One region of the Brassicibacter thermophilus genome, then DNA from elsewhere that is predicted to be linked to it. Evidence: a T-box and tRNA genes for the amino acid it is inferred to sense, from the RefSeq annotation. Region 1 holds a T-box; the other holds one or more tRNA genes.
What was found. The T-box of region 1 lies ahead of asnS (asparagine--tRNA ligase). A T-box ahead of a tRNA ligase gene usually reads a tRNA of that ligase, here a tRNA-Asn.
Positions count from the first base shown of each region.

Region 1 (6,675 bases):
TTATATTATAAAAATCAAGAAGCAATCTACAAGTTCTTGCCACAGCATTTTTTGTACTTTTTACCACTACCACATGGACATGGATCATTTCTACCTATCTTATCTGATTTAACTACCATTTTTGAAGACCTATACTCATTTTTAATATTCTTTCTTTCCTCTTGAGTTAATATTTTATCCCATTGTGGTAAATTATAGAGCCATTTCGCCTTTGCTTCCATCATATTATAATACAATTTTTTAAAATCAATATTAATATTAATTTCACTTTCTTCGTTTAACTTTTCCATATCTAAAGGTTCAACCAAGCTAGTATTTAACCCGTCTAAAAAACCAACAAAAGTTATATCATCCATACCAAATTCTTCAGCAATATCATTTAACTTTCCATTAATATTAGCCTTTTTATTTTCTAAAATATACTCATAGTTTTTCTTCTCCATTTCTAAATATGGCTTCCAAAATTCATTATATTCTTTCTTTGTCATTTGTTTATATGCTAAATCTTTCCAACTTTCATATAAACTCATTTCCTCACCTCTTGCTAAAATATCTTTTAATACTTATAACTCACCTAAAACTCTATAGACCTTACTGTCCTTGGAAAAGGAATTACGTCTCTAATATTGCTCATTCCAGTAATATACATTACAGCTCTTTCAAAGCCTAGTCCATATCCAGCATGCTTCGTTCCACCATATTTTCTTAAATCTAAATACCACCAATAATCTTCTTTTTTCATTTTCATTTCATCCATTCTAGCTTCAAGGACATCTAATCTTTCTTCTCTTTGGCTCCCTCCTATTATTTCACCAACTCCAGGAACTAATAAATCCATAGCTGCAACAGTCTTATTATCGTCATTAAGCCTCATATAAAAAGCTTTAATATCTTTTGGATAATCTGTAATAAAAACTGGCTTGTTAAATACTTTTTCTGTAATATATCTCTCATGCTCTGTTTGGAGATCCATTCCCCATTCTACAGGATACTCAAAATTTTGTCCAGATTTTTTAAGAATATCAATTGCTTCAGTATAAGTTATATGTTCAAAATCAGAATTTACAACATTTTCTAATCTATCGAACAATCCTTTATCGATAAATCTATTAAAGAATTCCATCTCTTCAGGTGCATTATCCATTACATATTGAATAATGTATTTCATCATATCCTCTGCTAAACACATATTATCATTTAAATCTGCAAAAGCAATTTCAGGTTCAATCATCCAAAACTCTGCAGCATGTCTAGCTGTATTTGAGTTTTCTGCTCTAAAAGTAGGTCCGAAAGTATAAACATTTCTAAATGCTAAAGCATATGCTTCAGCTTCTAACTGCCCACTTACAGTTAAATTTGCTTCTTTACCGAAAAAATCTTTAGAAAAATCTATTTTCCCATGTTCATCCTTAGGTAGACTATTTAAGTCCAATGTAGATACTCTAAACATTTCTCCTGCACCTTCAGCGTCACTAGCAGTAATAATTGGTGTATGAACATAAACAAAATTTCTATCATTAAAGAACTTGTGTATAGCATAAGCAGCTAACGAACGTACCCTAAACACTGCAGAAAAAGTATTACTTCTTGGTCTTAAGTGAGCAATAGTTCTTAAAAATTCAAAAGTATGCCTCTTTTTCTGTAAAGGATAATCTTTAGTTGTAGTTCCTACAATAATAATATTATCTGCCTTGATTTCAAAAGGCTGTTTTGCATTTGGTGTAGCAACTAACTGACCTTCCACAGAAATAGCAGTGCTAACTTTCAATTTACAAATATCTTCAAAATTGCTTAAACTATCATCAAAAACTATTTGTATGTTTTTAAAAAAACTTCCATCGTTAACTTCTATAAATCCAAAATTTTTAGAAGCTCTTACAGTCCTAACCCATCCTTCAATTTTTAGTTTTTTACCAATATACTTTTCACTTTCTCTATAAATTTGTCTTACCAATTCAGTGCACAATCTTATAACCTCCTTACATTAATCATTTTTAATATAAAAAAAGCCCAACTCCTTTAAAGGGACGAAGGACTCGCGGTACCACCCTATTTGCCATTATTCAATGGCCACCTCAAATAATATGTTTTAAAAAACATATTATTTGCCTGTAACGGGGCAAATCCGTCTAAGCCTACTATCCATAAACATAGATTTCGGTTAGAAGCTTGGGGACGTTCTTCAATATAAGATTTATATCGGACTCACACCATCACCGACTCGCTATAATAAATACCTTATATTTACTCTTCCCGTCATCGCTGTTTTCTTTTTTATTATAGATATTATAATAATATAAGAAAACTTTGTCAAATAAGAAAATCACATAAATAGTTTGTGATTTTAATTTTAATCTATAATAATTATTTAATTTCTTTAGATGATATTTTCTTTAATTAGACCAATTAGCAATATTACAACTCCAATAAAAATAGATATATCTGCAATATTAAAAATAGGACATTTTTTGAATTTAAAATATATATAATCTATTACATATCCATAAACATATCTATCTATAAGATTTCCAATAGCACCCGAAATTACTAAAGCAAACCCTATTTTTATATTAATAGTAACTATATCATAAATAATAAAAAAATAATAATATGTTATTACTGCTAATATTAAAGTAACTAAAGCTTTTAAAAACTTAGGTTTATTTTTTAAAAGTCCAAATGCAGCTCCTCTATTCTTAATAAGAGTAATATTAATATAATAATTTGTTTCTATTACTTTTCCATTTGACATGTTATGCAAAACTTTCTTTTTAATTAATTGGTCTAAAACTACTATTGATAATATTAATAAAATAAAGTTAATAATTTAGTCACACTCCTTATCTAGCTATCTCTCTATCTATAATAAAACACAATACATCAGCTGCTGCAAATATAACATTCTGGCAACCTTTTTCTTCAGTTCTATATAAAGGTTTTAATTCGCTACATTTAATGCTCCCCATTTTTTCTTCGTATAATCGAAAAAATTCTCGTATTAAACCTTCAAACTGTTCTTTTTTATATAAATCATTATGACCAAATATTTTGCTAAGCACCATAACTCCACCAGTTAAAGCTCCACAAACGCTCTCAATTTTCATACCACCACCAAATCCAGCTGATAATTTCAAGCATTCTCTACTTAACCCTAAATCATATATTTCATTAGCTCCATAAAGAATTTTTTCAGCACAGTTTAAACCTTCTTCATTACCATATCCATCTTCTATCATTTTTTTTAGCATGTTAGCTTCCTCCCTATTTTTCTCCTTTGTGTAATGAGCTTAATCTATCCTTAATTACTTTTTCATAACCATTTTCAGTAGGTTTATAATAATCTTTATTAATAAATTCATCAGGTAAATATTGTTGGGCTACAAAAGAGCCTTCATAGTCATGAGGATATTTATAACCTTTTCCATAACCAAATTTTTTAGCACCATAGTAATTAGAATCTTTTAAATGATTAGGAACCTTTCCAGTTTCTAAATTTTTAATATCTGAAAGTGCCCGATTTATTCCTACATAACTAGCATTACTCTTAGGTGCACATGCAACATAAACAGCTGCTTGAGCTAACGGTATCCTTCCCTCTGGCATTCCAACAATGTTAACTGCTTGAAACGCAGATACAGCAATATTTAATGCATTAGGATCAGCATTACCAACATCTTCTGAAGCACATATGATTATCCTTCTTGCAATGAATTTAGGATCTTCCCCTGCATAAATCATCTTAGCAAGCCAATACAGCGTTGCATTAGGATCTGAGCCTCTCATGGACTTAATAAAAGCAGATATAGTGTCATAATGCTCATCTCCGCCTTTTTCATATTTCAAGGCTCTTTGTTGAACACAATCTTGTGCTATTTCTAATGTAATATTAATAATTCCTTCTTCATTTGGAGAAGTGGTAAGCACTCCTAGTTCTAACCCATTTAAAGCAATCCTTGCATCACCATTTGATACACTTATTAAGTGTTCAAGTGCATCAGCATCAATTTTAACACGAAGATTTCCTAAACCTTTTTCCTTATCACTCAATGCTCTTTCTAATATACTCTTTAAATGATTTCTGTTAAGAGGTTCTAGTTTAAATATCATAGATCTAGATATTAAAGCTTTATTAACTTCAAAGTAAGGATTTTCAGTAGTAGCACCAATCAAAATAATAGTTCCATTTTCAACGTAAGGCAACAAAGCATCTTGCTGAGATTTATTAAATCTATGAATTTCATCAATGAACAATATTGTCCTCTTATTTGAAAATGCAATATTATCTTTAGCAGTTGAAATAACTTCTCTAATTTCCTTTATACCAGATGTAACAGCATTTAACTGTTCAAAATTCATTTTAGTGGTATTAGCAATAATTTTTGCCAATGTAGTTTTTCCTGTTCCAGGAGGACCATAAAATATTATTGAACTGAGTTTGTCTGCTTGTATAGCCCTATAAAGAAGTTTTCCTTTTCCTATTATATGTTCTTGACCGACAAAATCTTCCAAAGTTGTTGGACGCATCCTTTCTGCTAAAGGAGCAGACTTTTTCTCGTTAATTTCCCTGCTTAAATCAAATAAATCCAATTAATCACCTCTTATCCAAAACATAAAACGAAATCGCATAATAATTATACAATTTCTCCAATTATTAATGTGATAATATATCATCGATAATTTTAACTGCATATTCTACATCACTTTTGCTAATATATCTATGAGTAACAAACCTTATTATCTCATCTGTTATGCTTGAAGCTAAAATGCCTCTTTCTTTCATTTTCAATACAAATTCATTAGCACTATAACCAGTATTTTTAATGTTTACCATAAGTATATTAGTTTGCACAGAATTTTTATCAATTTCTATGCCTTTAATTGATCCTAATCCTTCAGATAGTTTCCTCAAGTTGTCGTGATCTTCCCAAAGTCTTTCTACCATTCTATCTAACGCTACTAAGCCAGCTGCAGCTAAAACTCCAGCTTGTCTCATTCCACCACCCAACATTTTCCTGTATCTTGTGGCTTTATTTATAAACTCTTTAGTTCCTGCCAAAATAGAACCAACTGGTGCACAGAGTCCTTTTGATAAGCAAAACATTACGCTATCAGTATATTTTGTTATATCTTTCGGATTACATTTTAAATAAGTTGAAGCATTAAATAACCTTGCCCCATCCAAATGTACAGGCAGATTATATTCTTTCGCTAAAGAATAAATTTCTTTCATTTTTGGCAAAGGTGTTACAACACCACCTGCCATATTATGGGTATTTTCTATGCATATAAGTCCTGTTTGAGCATGGTGGATATTATTATCATTAACTATAGCATTTTTTAAATCTTCAATCTCCATTATACCATTTTTACCCTTTACAGTTTTAGCTTGAAGCCCTGAAAGAAATGCTAACCCTCCTGCTTCAAACCTATATATATGTGACCATTCTTCTAAAACAATTTCCTGACCTCTTTGAGTATGTGCCATTAATGCTAGTTGATTCCCCATAGTTCCTGAAGGTACAAAAAGAGCAGCTTCTTTACCTACTTTTTCAGCAGCAATTTCCTCTAATTTATTTATTGTTGGGTCTTCTTTATAAACATCATCTCCTACTTCTGCCTCATACATAGCCTTGCGCATTTCATCTGTTGGTTTAGTTATAGTATCACTTCTAAAATCAATTATCTTCATTTTCATCCCCCGTAACATTTTTTATTTTATTATAACATTTTTATAATTAGAGTAAAGTTTCATCTCTAAATTGCAATATCAAATACATAGATATCTTCTAAATCTTTATCTTAATAAAAACTGTAAGTTTCTATAAAGTAGCTTTCATCATAATCTTTATCCCACCATAGTATGGTATGAACATTTTTATGCATTCTCCAAAAGCTCCTTTACATAGTTGGGAATGGCAAAAGCCCCCTTATGCAGTTCAGTATTATAATATTTCGTTTTTAATCTCAGCGAGTTCCAGTTTTGTTCCTTTAGATCAGTGACAGGATGAAGTTCTTTAGAAGCAAATCCAAACAACCAATGCCCAGAAGGATAAGTTGGAATATGAGCCTGATAAACTAAAGCCAGAGGAAAAATAGATTTAATCTTTTTATGAGCATTTTGCATTGCCAGAGCATCATTAGAATAATAAGGGCTTTCGTGCTGATTAACTAAAATCCCTTTTTTCCTCAATGCCTTATAGCAGTTCCCATAAAATTCTTTTGTAAACAGATCTTCTCCAGGGCCAAAGGGATCGGTAGAATCAACTATGATTAGGTCATATTCCTCTTTTTTGGTGCTGACATACTTTAATCCATCCTCAAAATATAAATTTACTCTTCTGTCATCCAATTTCGAAGCAGTTTGGGGAATATATTTTCTGCACATATCCACTACCAGCTTGTCTATTTCAACCATATCGATTTTCTCTATCGATTCATATCTGGTAAGCTCCCTTACAGTTCCTCCATCTCCTGCTCCAATTACCAGTACATCTTTAATTTCAGGATTTACTGCCATCGGTACATGGGTTATCATCTCATGATAGATAAATTCATCCTTTTCTGTAAGCATCAAATATCCATCTAAAATTAATATTTTCCCAAAGTCATATGATTCCAGTATATCTATTCTCTGAAATTGACTTTGTCCGCTAAATAACTGCTTTTTTAGTTTAA
Region 1 is NZ_AP042446.1:1,607,879-1,614,553, reverse strand. It holds gene ACZ41D_RS07590 (SEC-C metal-binding domain-containing protein) at 27-530, opposite strand; gene asnS (asparagine--tRNA ligase) at 575-1,966, opposite strand; T-box leader at 2,021-2,269, opposite strand; gene lspA (signal peptidase II) at 2,378-2,815, opposite strand; gene ACZ41D_RS07575 (C-GCAxxG-C-C family (seleno)protein) at 2,841-3,248, opposite strand; gene ACZ41D_RS07570 (AAA family ATPase) at 3,262-4,587, opposite strand; gene ltaE (low-specificity L-threonine aldolase) at 4,652-5,689, opposite strand; gene speE (polyamine aminopropyltransferase) at 5,876-6,675, opposite strand, start outside.

Region 2 (6,675 bases), 380 kb from region 1:
AGGTGTTTAAAAGAGCGTCTTTTCGTGGTACAATTAGATTGAACCATAGTGAGACCTCCCTATATTTTTTTTAGTTTGGATAACTATATCATACAGGATTTCTCACTATGGTTCTATATTTTTTACCTGTTGCATTTAATTTTACAATGAACCGATGAAAATAATTTAAAGAAAAAGATAAAAAGTGCTTGACAAGAAAAAGAAAGTATGGTATATTAAAAAAGTCGCTAAAATTGAACATTGAAAACTAAACAGTACAGAACCTGTTAATTCTGAAGAGTAAAAGCTTAGGCTTTTAGATAAAATTTTTTAATGCGAGAGTTTGATCCTGGCTCAGGACAAACGCTGGCGGCGTGCCTAACACATGCAAGTCGAACGAAGCTTTAATTAGGAAGTCTTCGGATGGAATAGTTAAAGCTTAGTGGCGGACGGGTGAGTAACGCGTGGGAAACCTGCCCTATACTGGGGGATAGCCTCGGGAAACCGGGATTAATACCCCATGAAACTCTAATACCGCATGGTATGTGAGTCAAAGTGTTAGCGGTATAGGATGGTCCCGCGTCCCATTAGCTAGTTGGTGAGGTAACGGCTCACCAAGGCGACGATGGGTAGCCGGCCTGAGAGGGTGAACGGCCACACTGGAACTGAGACACGGTCCAGACTCCTACGGGAGGCAGCAGTGGGGAATATTGCACAATGGGGGAAACCCTGATGCAGCGACGCCGCGTGAGCGATGAAGGCCTTCGGGTCGTAAAGCTCTGTCCTAAGGGAAGATAATGACGGTACCTTAGGAGGAAGCCCCGGCTAACTACGTGCCAGCAGCCGCGGTAATACGTAGGGGGCGAGCGTTGTCCGGAATTACTGGGCGTAAAGGGTGCGTAGGCGGTCATGTAAGTCAGATGTGAAAGCCCTCGGCTTAACCGAGGTAAGCATTTGAAACTGCATAACTTGAGTGCAGGAGAGGAGAGTGGAATTCCTAGTGTAGCGGTGAAATGCGTAGATATTAGGAAGAATACCAGTGGCGAAGGCGACTCTCTGGACTGTAACTGACGCTGAGGCACGAAAGCGTGGGGAGCGAACAGGATTAGATACCCTGGTAGTCCACGCCGTAAACGATGAGTGCTAGGTGTTGGGGGAGACATCCTTCAGTGCCGCAGTTAACACAATAAGCACTCCGCCTGGGGAGTACGGTCGCAAGACTGAAACTCAAAGGAATTGACGGGGGCCCGCACAAGCAGCGGAGCATGTGGTTTAATTCGACGCAACGCGAAGAACCTTACCAGGGCTTGACATCCCTCGGACCGTCCTAGAGATAGGACTTTCCCTTCGGGGACTGAGGTGACAGGTGGTGCATGGTTGTCGTCAGCTCGTGTCGTGAGATGTTGGGTTAAGTCCCGCAACGAGCGCAACCCTTGTCTTTAGTTGCCATCAGGTAATGCTGGGCACTCTAGAGAGACTGCCGGTGACAAACCGGAGGAAGGTGGGGATGACGTCAAATCATCATGCCCTTTATGTCCTGGGCTACACACGTGCTACAATGGCCGGTACAACGGGCTGCGAGCTCGTAAGAGTGAGCGAATCCCAATAAGCCGGTCCCAGTTCGGATTGTGGGCTGCAACTCGCCCACATGAAGTCGGAGTTGCTAGTAATCGCGAATCAGCATGTCGCGGTGAATGCGTTCCCGGGCCTTGTACACACCGCCCGTCACACCATGGGAGTTGGTAATACCCGAAGCCAGTGAGCTAACCTTTTGGGGGCAGCTGTCGAAGGTAGGACCGATGACTGGGGTGAAGTCGTAACAAGGTAGCCGTATCGGAAGGTGCGGCTGGATCACCTCCTTTCTAAGGAGTAACACTTTAATTTAGACTATTTTAGGGTTCTGTACTGTTTTGTTTTGAGTGTCCAATAAAATAGGATTGGGCAATCATTTCGTGGGGGTGTAGCTCAGTTGGGAGAGCACCTGCCTTGCAAGCAGGGGGTCAGGAGTTCGAATCTCCTCATCTCCACCATTGCACCTTGAAAATTGCACAGTGAATATAGTAAGTACTAGATACATGGATAGATACTAGCAATTTAATTGCTGGTAACTACTAAGAGTAACTAAGTACTACAATTTCTGGTCAAGTTATTAAGAGCATAGGGTGGATGCCTTGGCACCAGGAGCCGATGAAGGACGGGATAAGCACCGATATGCCTCGGGTAGCCGCAAGTAGGCTTTGATCCGGGGATTTCCGAATGGGGAAACCCACCTAGAGCAAACTCTAGGTATCAACTACTGAATACATAGGTAGTTGAGGGGACACCGGGGGAACTGAAACATCTAAGTACCCCGAGGAAGAGAAAGAAAAATCGATTCCCTAAGTAGCGGCGAGCGAACGGGGAAGAGCCCAAACCAGTAGAGGTTTCCTTTACTGGGGTTGTGGATGCAGCATAAAAGAAGGATTATCGTAGCTGAAGAGTTCTGGAAAGTACCACCATAGAAGGTGAAAGTCCTGTAAGTTAAACGATATGATTTCTAGCTGTATTCCAGAGTACCACGGGACACGTGAAACCCTGTGGGAAGCTGGGGGGACCACCCCCCAAGGCTAAATACTACCTGGTGACCGATAGCGAAGTAGTACCGTGAGGGAAAGGTGAAAAGAACCCCGGGAGGGGAGTGAAATAGAACCTGAAACCCTATGTTTACAAGCAGTGGAAGTACTTTTTACGTACGACCGCGTACTTTTTGTAGAACGGGCCAGCGAGTTACGATATGCAGCAAGGTTAAGTTGCTATGCAATGGAGCCGTAGGGAAACCGAGTCTTAATAGGGCGTTTTAGTTGCATGTCGTAGACCCGAAACCGGGTGACCTACCCATGGGCAGAGTGAAGCGGAAGTAAAATTTCGTGGAGGCTCGAACCGTTTAGCGTTTAAAAGCTATCGGATGACCTGTGGGTAGCGGTGAAATTCCAATCGAACCCGGATATAGCTGGTTCTCCTCGAAATAGCTTTAGGGCTAGCCTCAAGTAATAGTGACGTGGAGGTAGAGCACTGAATGGTCTAGGGGCGTTCATACGCTACCAAAACCTATCAAACTCCGAATGCCACAGTCATGTTTCTTGGGAGTCAGACTACGTGAGATAAGTTTCGTAGTCAAAAGGGAAACAGCCCAGATCACCAGCTAAGGTCCCTAAGTACAGGTTAAGTGGAAAAGGATGTAAGACTACACAGACAACCAGGATGTTGGCTTAGAAGCAGCCATTCATTTAAAGAGTGCGTAATAGCTCACTGGTCGAGTGGTCTTGCGCCGAAAATTTCCGGGGCTCAAACCTGTCACCGAAGCTGTGGGATACGTATGTATCGGTAGAGGAGCATTCTGTATGGACTGAAGCTATACCGTAAGGAATGGTGGACTATACAGAAGAGAGAATGCTGGCATGAGTAGCGAAAGGTAGGTGAGAATCCTACCCATCGAAAGCCTAAGGTTTCCTGAGGAAGGCTCGTCCTCTCAGGGTTAGTCGGGACCTAAGCCGAGGCCGAATGGCGTAGGCGATGGACAACAGGTTGAGATTCCTGTACTACCTGTAAGCGTTTGAGAAATGGGGTGACACAGGAGGATAGGTTATGCACACCGTTGGTTGAGTGTGTCTAAGCCAGTAGGGAGCTTCTATAGGCAAATCCGTAGAAGTAATCCTAAGAGGTGATGGGGAGCGAAAAATAAGTAGCGAACTAACTGATTCCACACTGTCGAGAAAAGCCTCTATCGAGCGAGCAGGTACCCGTACCGCAAACCGACACAGGTAGGCGAGGAGAGAATCCTAAGATGAGCGGAAGAACCCTTGTTAAGGAACTCGGCAAAATGACCCCGTAACTTCGGGATAAGGGGTGCTAAAAGAGGTTAATACACTAGCTGTATGAAGCCTTATTTAGCCGCAGTGAAGAGGCCCAAGCGACTGTTTACCAAAAACATAGGTCTCTGCTAAGTCGAAAGACGATGTATAGGGGCTGACACCTGCCCGGTGCTGGAAGGTTAAGGGGAACGCTTAGCGAAAGCGAAGGTGTGAACTTAAGCCCCAGTAAACGGCGGCCGTAACTATAACGGTCCTAAGGTAGCGAAATTCCTTGTCGGGTAAGTTCCGACCCGCACGAAAGGTGTAACGATTTGGGCACTGTCTCAACAAGGGATCCGGTGAAATTGTAGTACTCGTGAAGATGCGAGTTACCCGCGACAGGACGGAAAGACCCCGTGGAGCTTTACTGCAGGCTGACATTGGATTTTGGTATCGTATGTACAGGATAGGTGGGAGACTTAGAAGCCGGGGCGCCAGCTTCGGTGGAGTCGACCTTGGGATACCACTCTTATGATGCCGAAATTCTAACCAGAGGCCGTGAAACCGGTCTTGGGACACTGTCAGTTGGGCAGTTTGACTGGGGCGGTCGCCTCCTAAAGAGTAACGGAGGCGCTCAAAGGTTCCCTCAGCACGGTCGGAAATCGTGCGTAGAGTGTAAAGGCAGAAGGGAGCTTGACTGCGAGAGATACATCTCGAGCAGGAACGAAAGTTGGACTTAGTGATCCGGTGGCACCGAGTGGAAGGGCCATCGCTCAACGGATAAAAGCTACCCCGGGGATAACAGGCTTATCTCCCCCAAGAGTCCACATCGACGGGGAGGTTTGGCACCTCGATGTCGGCTCGTCTCATCCTGGGGCTGGAGTAGGTCCCAAGGGTTGGGCTGTTCGCCCATTAAAGAGGCACGCGAGCTGGGTTCAGAACGTCGTGAGACAGTTCGGTCCCTATCCGTCGTGGGCGTAGGAAATTTGAGAGGAGCTGTCCCTAGTACGAGAGGACCGGGATGGACAGACCACTGGTGTATCAGTTGTTCCGCCAGGAGCATGGCTGAGTAGCTAAGTCTGGAAAGGATAAGCGCTGAAGGCATCTAAGCGCGAAGCCACCCTCAAGATAAGATTTCCCATCTTTTTAAAGAGTAAGACCCCAGGTAGACTACCTGGTTGATAGGTCACAGGTGTAAGGATAGTGATATCTTTAGCTTAGTGATACTAATAGGTCGAGGACTTGACCAGGAAAATTCACTGTGCAGTTTTGAAGGCGCAAGCCTTAAAAATATCCGGTGACGATAGCGAGAGGGTCACACCTGTTCCCATACCGAACACAGAAGTTAAGCCTCTCAGCGCTGATGGTACTTGGACGGAGACGTCCTGGGAGAGTAGGTCGTTGCCGGATGACATTCCTGGGTAGCTCAATGGTGGAGCAACCGGCTGTTAACCGGTAGGTTGTGGGTTCGAGTCCCACCCCAGGAGCCAATAAAGTGCCGGGGTGGCGGAACTGGCAGACGCACAGGACTTAAAATCCTGCGATCCCTAAAAGATCGTACCGGTTCGATTCCGGTCCCCGGCACCAATAAAATAAGTATTATATTAATTAAATGTACATCGCGGGGTGGAGCAGTCTGGTAGCTCGTCGGGCTCATAACCCGGAGGTCGCTGGTTCAAATCCAGTCCCCGCAACCATATAAAACATGGCCCTATGGTCAAGCGGTTAAGACATCGCCCTTTCACGGCGGTAACCCGGGTTCGATTCCCGGTAGGGTCACCATATGGGCGCATAGCTCAGCTGGGAGAGCACCTGCCTTACAAGCAGGGGGTCATAGGTTCGAGCCCTGTTGCGCCCACCATAAAAAAAGAATATGATGCGGCCTGGTAGTTCAGATGGTTAGAATGCCAGCCTGTCACGCTGGAGGTCGAGAGTTCGAGTCTCTTCCAGGTCGCCATGCTGGTGTAGCTCAATTGGTAGAGCAACTGACTTGTAATCAGTAGGTTGGGGGTTCAAGTCCTCTCACCAGCTCCATTTTATTTAAGGAGGGGTTCCCGAGTTGGCCAAAGGGGACGGACTGTAAATCCGTTGGCACAGCCTTCACTGGTTCGAATCCAGTCCCCTCCACCATTTGTATATAACATGCGGAAGTGGCTCAGTGGTAGAGCATCGCCTTGCCAAGGCGAGGGTCGCGAGTTCGAATCTCGTCTTCCGCTCCATATTTGCGGGTGTAGCTCAGTGGTAGAGCCCCAGCCTTCCAAGCTGGTTGCGAGGGTTCGATTCCCTTCACCCGCTCCATTATAGTTTTGATAGTCTATAGATTTTTGTCTATAGATTTTATTTAACTTTATTATTTTACATCATGGTGGGTATAGCTCAGTTGGTTAGAGCGCCAGATTGTGGCTCTGGAGGCCAAGGGTTCGAATCCCTTTATCCACCCCAATTATTTTTTAATAGTAAATGATATATGGCGGCATGGCCAAGTGGTAAGGCAGAGGACTGCAAATCCTTTATCCTCAGTTCGAATCTGGGTGCCGCCTCCATTTTAAGTGCCTATAGCTCAACTGGATAGAGTGTCTGACTACGAATCAGAAGGTTGGGGGTTCAAGTCCCTCTAGGCACACCAACTTTAATACATATAAAAATGCAAGGTTGATGATTAATTCCGACCTTGCATTTTTATATGTATTTTATATGTATGATACATATCTTTTATTATGTACAATTAATTATTACTATTTTTTTCTTCAACTTTATAGCCATAACATTCTAGTACGGGAACTACAAACATAAATCCAATACCTTGATTTTTCATATTGTCAAGTTTATTATTAATGCGTGTTATTACTTTTTTCAATTTTTGTTC
Region 2 is NZ_AP042446.1:1,230,146-1,236,820, forward strand. It holds gene ACZ41D_RS05755 (IS30 family transposase) at 1-47, opposite strand, end outside; rRNA gene ACZ41D_RS05760 (16S ribosomal RNA) at 311-1,841, shown strand; tRNA gene ACZ41D_RS05765 (tRNA-Ala) at 1,934-2,009, shown strand; rRNA gene ACZ41D_RS05770 (23S ribosomal RNA) at 2,119-5,059, shown strand; rRNA gene rrf (5S ribosomal RNA) at 5,103-5,219, shown strand; tRNA gene ACZ41D_RS05780 (tRNA-Asn) at 5,225-5,299, shown strand; tRNA gene ACZ41D_RS05785 (tRNA-Leu) at 5,307-5,396, shown strand; tRNA gene ACZ41D_RS05790 (tRNA-Met) at 5,430-5,506, shown strand; tRNA gene ACZ41D_RS05795 (tRNA-Glu) at 5,517-5,591, shown strand; tRNA gene ACZ41D_RS05800 (tRNA-Val) at 5,595-5,670, shown strand; tRNA gene ACZ41D_RS05805 (tRNA-Asp) at 5,690-5,766, shown strand; tRNA gene ACZ41D_RS05810 (tRNA-Thr) at 5,768-5,843, shown strand; tRNA gene ACZ41D_RS05815 (tRNA-Tyr) at 5,854-5,939, shown strand; tRNA gene ACZ41D_RS05820 (tRNA-Gly) at 5,954-6,028, shown strand; tRNA gene ACZ41D_RS05825 (tRNA-Gly) at 6,034-6,107, shown strand; tRNA gene ACZ41D_RS05830 (tRNA-His) at 6,175-6,251, shown strand; tRNA gene ACZ41D_RS05835 (tRNA-Cys) at 6,279-6,352, shown strand; tRNA gene ACZ41D_RS05840 (tRNA-Arg) at 6,359-6,435, shown strand; gene ACZ41D_RS05845 (hypothetical protein) at 6,535-6,675, opposite strand, start outside.
Region 2: it has a tRNA-Asn gene. The T-box ahead of asnS (asparagine--tRNA ligase) is inferred to sense a tRNA for this amino acid. The anticodon was not compared.